2 linked regions of the Bdellovibrio bacteriovorus genome follow. The protein of the gene in region 1 binds, or shares a complex with, the protein of each later gene. Links are inferred from orthologs where the notes say so. Each region holds a gene or a part of one and is shown in the gene's direction. Other genes may lie near its edges. The genes, in order: tsaD and tsaB.

Region 1 (3,314 bases):
GATGAAATCTAATCCAGCGGCTAAAGTTCAAATTGAAGGTCACTGTGACAACCGTGGTACTATCGAGTACAACGTAGCTCTAGGTGAGCGTCGTGCAAACGCAGTGAAAGCTTACATGGTAAGCCTTGGCGTTGCTGCTGATCGCTTAAGCGTTATCAGCTACGGTAAAGAAAAACCACTTGAGTCAGGCGACAATGAAGCTGCTTGGGCGAAAAACCGCCGCGCAAACTTCGTACCTGCTCAGTAGTCTTTTAAGCCAGAAAGGTGTGGATGAGATTCTTACAGCCAACTCTCGGAGCGATTTTACTCTCGGTGATTGTCAGCTGTCAGACTGTACCGGCACCTATTGAGGATTATTCCTTAGCACGAGCTGCCGTTGAGGCGGCTCGTTCTGTTCAGGCGGCTCGCCATTCCCCAGGATACTGGCATCAAGCTGAAGAAGCTTACCGCAAAGGTCGCATCTATTACGAAGATCGCGATTTCCAAAAAGCTAAAGAACAATTTGTAAGAGCGCGTATGGCTGCGGAAAAGGCAGAAAATTCGGCGCGACTAATCCGTCAAAGAACGGGAGACGTATTATGAAGTTAGTGATCTTGCTATCAGCTGTAGTTCTTTTTATGACGGGTTGCTTAAAAACTCGCAACGAAGTTAAAGAAGGTGAACAACGCAGTACCATGCAACAGCAGGTGGTGACTTTGCAAAGATCCAATGCGGACGTCGGCAATCGCTTTTCTGATCTGGAATCTCAAATCCGTGAATTAAATGGCCGCGTGGATGTGGTGGAAAACAATGTCGGTAAAGGCAGTGCGGGCATGGAAAACGCACTTAAAAATTCACAACAACAAAATATGGAAGTCGGTCAGCGCGTTGCCATTTTGCAAGAAGCGATGGGCAAGTTAGAGCGTGATCTTTTAGCTTTGAATGCCGAAGTCCAAGGTTTGAAAGCGGAAAAAATGGCCGCCCAAGGTCAGCAAGCCGCAAAAGCAGCACAAGCAGCACGTAAAGATTTCCATGAGCAAGGTGAGGAAGCCTTTGAAAAGAAGGATTGGAAACAAGCCATCTTGCAATACCAAAAATATCGTGATGAATACCCGAAAGGGAAAAAGTTTGCAGATTCCACTTACAAAATCGGAGTCGCATTCCAAGAGTTGGGCATGAAAGACGAAGCTAAAACTTTTTACGATGAAGTCGTAGCCAAGTTCCCAAAATCTGAAGAAGCTCGTCGTGCTCGTATCCGCCTAAAAAGCGTAGGTAAGAAATAATCAGTGATTGAAAGAGTTCTCGCCATTGAAACCAGCTGTGATGACACTTCCGTTGCGATCGTGGATCGCAGTGGCTGGGTGCATTCGGTGGTTGCGGCCTCTCAAGATTTAGAACATGAACTTTACGGGGGCATTGTTCCCGAAATCGCGGCAAGAAATCATTCCATTGCGTTGATCCCTTTAATTGAAGAAGCCTTTAAAAAAGCCGGCATGTCTTGGTCAGATATTCACGGGATTGCGGTCACGAATCGCCCGGGTTTGATCGGGGCTTTGATTGTGGGTTTGGTGACTGCTAAATCACTTTCGCAAGCTAAAAAAATTCCTTTCTTAGGTGTGAATCATCTTGAAGGCCATTTGCTGGCGCCATTTTTAAAAGACAGTCAGTATTCTCCTCCGGAAGATTTTGGTTATCCGTATGTAGGCTTAGCGATCAGTGGGGGGCACACCAGTCTTTATCAAATTAAAGGTTTAGGTGATTACAAAGTGTTAGGGGCGACAAGAGACGACGCTGCCGGGGAATGCTTTGATAAGTTTGCTAAAATGGCAGGCCTTGGTTTTCCAGGTGGTGTGCGCGTAGATCAATTAGCAAAAACCGGAAACCCGGAAGCCTTTGAATTTCCTCGCAGCATGATTCATGACGACACTTTCGATATGAGTTTTTCAGGTCTTAAAGCCTCAGGCCAAAGAATGCTTGAGCAGTTGGGTCCAGAATTGGTGCAAGAACAGTTGCCAGACTTATGCGCCTCTTTTCAAGAAGCCATCGTCGATGTTCTTATTGCCAAGTTGGACCGAGCCGCTAAAGTGTATCGCGCTAAGCGTGTGATCTTGACCGGTGGAGTCAGTGCGAATTCTCGCTTGCGTGCGCGGGCGGAAAAATGGGCGGCCGAAAAAGGTTTGACCCTGGTTGTGCCGCCGATTCGTTATTGCACCGACAATGCGGCTATGATTGGTTACGCCGGTGTATTAAGAATGGCCCAAGGGGAAACTTCGGCGATGGATTTAGGTCCTTCACCGCAAGCATTGACGACGGACTTTAAATGAGCGAATCCAGCAAGCGTTTAGCGCAAGCCTTAGACGAATTAGGAATTTTAGCCAAAAAATCTTTGGGTCAAAATTTCTTAGTCAGCGATACGGTGATTGAAAAGATCATCAATCAAGTCAAAGAATTTAAGCCCGAAGTTTTAATCGAAGTGGGGCCAGGCCCTGGGGCTTTGACTTATTTCTTGCAACAAATGAATGTGCCTTTGACCGTGATTGAACTAGATCACGTGATTGCCGAATACTGGCGTGGTAAGGGTTTGCCGGTTTTAGAAGAAGATGCTTTAAAGCTCGATTGGAATCAGTTTTATTCTGATAAAAAAACGGTTTTTGTCAGTAATCTGCCGTATCAGATTTCATCAAGCATCGTGATTGATCGTTCGATGGAAGATTACGGTATTGAGCACATGGTTTTGATGTTCCAAAAAGAAGTGGCGCAAAGAATCCGCGGGCCTGCAAAGTCGGAGCATTACGGGTTACTGAGTGTGATCGCACAAACTTTCTGGAATACCGCTTTAGTCAGCGAAGCCGGGCCCGGTGATTTTAAACCCCCTCCGCGTGTGGCTAGCCGAGTTTTATCGTTTTCAAGAATCCCGACAGAGATTAAAAAGCGTCCGCAGTTCTTAACCTTTGTTAAAACCGCCTTTGCCCAAAGACGAAAGCTTCTGAAATCAAATTTATCTGGTCTTTTAAAGCAAAAGCAGCTAACTGAAGAACAAATGGTTGGTTGGCTGGCCGACATGGGCTTTAAAGAAACCGTCCGCGCGGAAGAGCTCAGCCCTCCACAGTTTGTAGAGCTTTATAAGAAATTCGGGTTTGAATAATGAGCAACATCTTGATCATTCAAGAAAACAAAAAAGCACGATTCGATTACACGATCGTTGAAACCTTCGAAGCAGGGTTGGTGCTGACGGGCAGTGAGGTGAAATCGCTTCGTGCCAAAGATGTTGTGTTGAAAGATTCCTATATCGCCTTTCGCGGGGATGAAGCTTTTTTGCAAAATGCCCACATCGC
Region 2 (3,321 bases), 720 kb from region 1 along the record:
TATTCAACGCAGCCTTTCGTTAAAAGAAAAACAAGACCTCCTCTTGGACGTTCAAGTGCAAAGGGAAAATGGCACAGAAACTTCCAAAGTTTCTATGACGGCTAAAGCCGAACCAAGTCAAAATCCCTTAAGCAGTTATGATTACGTTGCTAATATTGAAGGTCTGAATCCGTATTCGTTGGGAACGACTATAGGTGTCCTGGATTCTTCGCCGTTAAAGGCTTTAGGAATGAAAACTGGTGACACTATCACCTCGATCAACGGACAGAAAGTCACTTTCTGGCGTCAACTTGATGCCGTTCTTGCCGCTCAAAACGCCAAAGAACCTCTCAGCCTTGAGGTTATGGGCAAGCGCGAAAACGAGCCCTCGAATAAACCGATGACAGTGACTATGGCGGCTTTATCTAGCATTCCAAGTTATTCACTTAAAAACTTGGGCCTAGAAAGTTCCGAGCTTTACCTAAGCAAAGTGATGGACGATTCTCCGGCACAGGCTGCGGGGTTGCTTGCCGGGGACCGCTTGTTAGCAATTAACGGAGCGCCGTTAGCGAAATGGGAAGACGTCATCAATAGCATTAAAACTTCAGACGGAAAAAATCCGGCAAAGATCACGGTTTTACGCGATGGCAAAAATATTGATCTTGAGATCACCCCTAAGATGACCAAACAAATGCTGCCAACCGGAGTGGAAGAAAAACGTTACACCATCGGTATCGCTCCGATTGTTAATATTGCTCCTTCAGAAACAATGACCGTGTATGCCGATGGAATCGGTGCAGCGTTAGTGCGCGGAGTGCAAAAAACTTGGGAAGTATCCGTCATGACGGTGATGAGCTTTGTTCGCTTATTCCAAGGACAAATCTCTCCAAAAAATGTAGGTGGCGTGATCTCTATCGGTCAAGCGGCCAGCGAAACCTTCAAGATCGGCATTAATCCGTTCTTACAGATGATGGCAATTATTTCCGTGAATCTTTTTGTTCTAAATCTTTTGCCGATTCCTGTTCTTGACGGCGGACACTTAGTATTTTACGTCATCGAAATGGTCAAAGGAGCCCCGCTAAGCTTACGCAAAATGGAAATGGCTCAACAAGTGGGTTTAGCAATTCTTATGAGTTTAATGATTTTTGCTCTGTTTAATGATTTCACCCGACTTCTTGGTTTATGAAGGTTCTTGCATTAGAAACAAGTACGCTTGTTGGGGGCGCAGCCCTCATTATTGATGGAAAAGTTGTCGCAGAAGAAACTTCTTTGCGACAAAAAACTCATAGCGAGAACATCAATCCGTTTGTCGACTTTTGTCTAGCCAAAGCCGGATTGACCCTTGAAGACATTGATCTTTTTGCCATAGGCCAAGGTCCAGGCAGTTTTACGGGAATTCGCGTTGCCGCTAATGCCGGAAAAACTTTTTCTTACAGCTATAACAAACCTTTAGTCACCATTGATTCGCTGATGCTGATGGCGGCTCAAGCCAAGCCTCAGTCCAAAAAAGTTGTAAGCATGATCAATGCTTACAAGAATATGGTGTACATCGGAATCTTTGACGTCAGCGGTGAAGAACCGACGTATTTGAAGGGTCCTGAAGCCATTCCCGTTCGCAATTTGAAGGACTATATCCAAGAAGATTGCGTCGTTGTTGGCGATGGTTGGGACGCTTATCAAGAGTATTTTCCCGATGAACTTCGTCAAAAATTGCATCGCCAAACCGATCTGCCCGATCATCCCTTGGCAAAAACTTTGGGTCTGATGGCGGAAGCCCGTGGCCTTAAGGGACTAACTTTAGACTGGAAATCGTTTATTCCCCTTTATATTCGCGCATCTGAAGCCGAAGAGACAAAAAAAGGAATTTTAATCTCTCCGCTGAAGTAAATAAGGGCTGCACCATGGAACGCGATCTTCACAAAATGTATCTAGATTCAATCGAGAAACAATCAACCTCAGCAAGCGCTGCAGGTGTCCCAAAATTGTGGGTGGTCGGCTCTGGTAAAGGTGGCGTTGGTAAAACGTTCGTGTCTTCCTCGCTTGGTATTACACTTTCTAAGCTAGGTCACTCGGTGGTAATTCTTGATTTAGATTTAAGCGGTGCCAACATTCATACTTCGTTGGGGTTGAATCCTTCACATATGAACATTCGCCATTTCTTTGAAGGCGTTAAATCTCTTCAAGAACTTGTCATCCCGACCCACATGCCACGCATGTCCTATATCCAAGGCTTCTGGGATTCTTGGACACCGACTGATTTCTCGTTTTCGCAAATTCATACTCTTCTGCCGGAAATCAAAAAATTGCGCGCTGACTATGTCATCGTCGATTTAGGGGCCGGCGCTTTGGAAGCACACTTGGAACTTTTTAAAGCCGCGGACGAAAAATTCCTAGTTACTACTCCAGAACCGACAAGCTTAGAAAAAACTTATCGCTTTATCGAAGCTTTCGTTTGTCATTCACTCAAAGAAAATGCGACTCCGGATGCCTTTGGACAAATGATTTCCACTTTAAGAAATCACCGTCAAAGAACTTTGGAAAAGCCTTTTTCATTCCGCTCGTACCTCAAAGAGCAAACGGGCTTGAACTATGACTTCTTTGAAGCTCTTTCAAGCCGCCCCGTTCGTTTGATCATGAACTCGGCTCGCAGCCAAACCAACATTGACTTGGGTCATTCGGTAAAGAGCGTCTGCAATAAGTACTACGACCTTAGTATTGATTATGCTGGCGCCATCGAATACGACAATGCGGTGTGGCAGTCAGTGCGTGCGAGAGAACACGTCTTAGAAGCCCAACCGTTCACGGCTCTTGCGGGACAATTTTTAGGAACATGCAAACAACTTATTGATCCTGAAGAGCTTCGCGCCGTAGTATAGAACTACGATGCAAGCGACGTCTCGATATAACTATTACGAAGTCCTGGAATTAGCTGCCAATGCTCCTCAACATGAGGTGACGACAGCCTATGAGCGCGCGCGTGTCACTTATTCTGGCGAAAATCCGGCGATCTATACTATTTTCTCTGAACACGAAGCCCGCGAGCTTTTAAGTGTGATCGAAGAAGCCTATCAAGTTCTTGGAAATAAAATTCTGCGTAATATTTATGATCAACGTTTGTTAAGTGGTCGTGCTTCATTGAATGACCTGACTTACGCTTCTATCGTCGAAGCAAGCAAACAAGCTTTTCCCGAACCTAAGCCTGAAAAAACCGCAGCCGCACCTTACAAGAAAGATGAAGCCTTTGAAAAAGAAATGGCCTCTCGTGAAGATTGGAACGGCGAATGGCTTAAGAAAGTTCGCGAATACAAACAAATCTCTACCCAACGCATGAGTGAAATTACG

The links.
Region 2: the proteins of tsaD (region 1) and tsaB are in contact, whole or in part, in a solved structure (PDB 4WQ4), measured with the Escherichia coli proteins. The link is inferred for Bdellovibrio bacteriovorus from one-to-one orthologs.

The regions. Positions count from the first base shown.
Region 1 is NZ_LUKE01000001.1:1,958,187-1,961,500, forward strand. The notes cover bases 294-3,285. They hold tsaD (tRNA (adenosine(37)-N6)-threonylcarbamoyltransferase complex transferase subunit TsaD), read left to right. Parts: upstream 294-1,268; coding sequence 1,269-2,303; downstream 2,304-3,285. Other genes in these bases: AZI86_RS09550 (DUF4398 domain-containing protein), read left to right, coding at 294-582; AZI86_RS09555 (tetratricopeptide repeat protein), read left to right, coding at 579-1,262; rsmA (16S rRNA (adenine(1518)-N(6)/adenine(1519)-N(6))-dimethyltransferase RsmA), read left to right, coding at 2,300-3,124; smpB (SsrA-binding protein SmpB), read left to right, coding at 3,121-3,285. Outside these bases: peptidoglycan-associated lipoprotein Pal, read left to right, coding at 1-247; more of AZI86_RS09550, read left to right, coding at 271-293; more of smpB, read left to right, coding at 3,286-3,314.
Region 2 is NZ_LUKE01000001.1:1,234,630-1,237,950, forward strand. What follows is about bases 15-3,013. They hold tsaB (tRNA (adenosine(37)-N6)-threonylcarbamoyltransferase complex dimerization subunit type 1 TsaB), read left to right. Parts: upstream 15-1,161; coding sequence 1,162-1,866; downstream 1,867-3,013. Other genes in these bases: rseP (RIP metalloprotease RseP), read left to right, coding at 15-1,165; AZI86_RS06005 (P-loop NTPase), read left to right, coding at 1,881-2,855; AZI86_RS06010 (helix-turn-helix domain-containing protein), read left to right, coding at 2,863-3,013. Outside these bases: more of rseP, read left to right, coding at 1-14; more of AZI86_RS06010, read left to right, coding at 3,014-3,321. UniProt on the Escherichia coli protein: Required for the formation of a threonylcarbamoyl group on adenosine at position 37 (t(6)A37) in tRNAs that read codons beginning with adenine.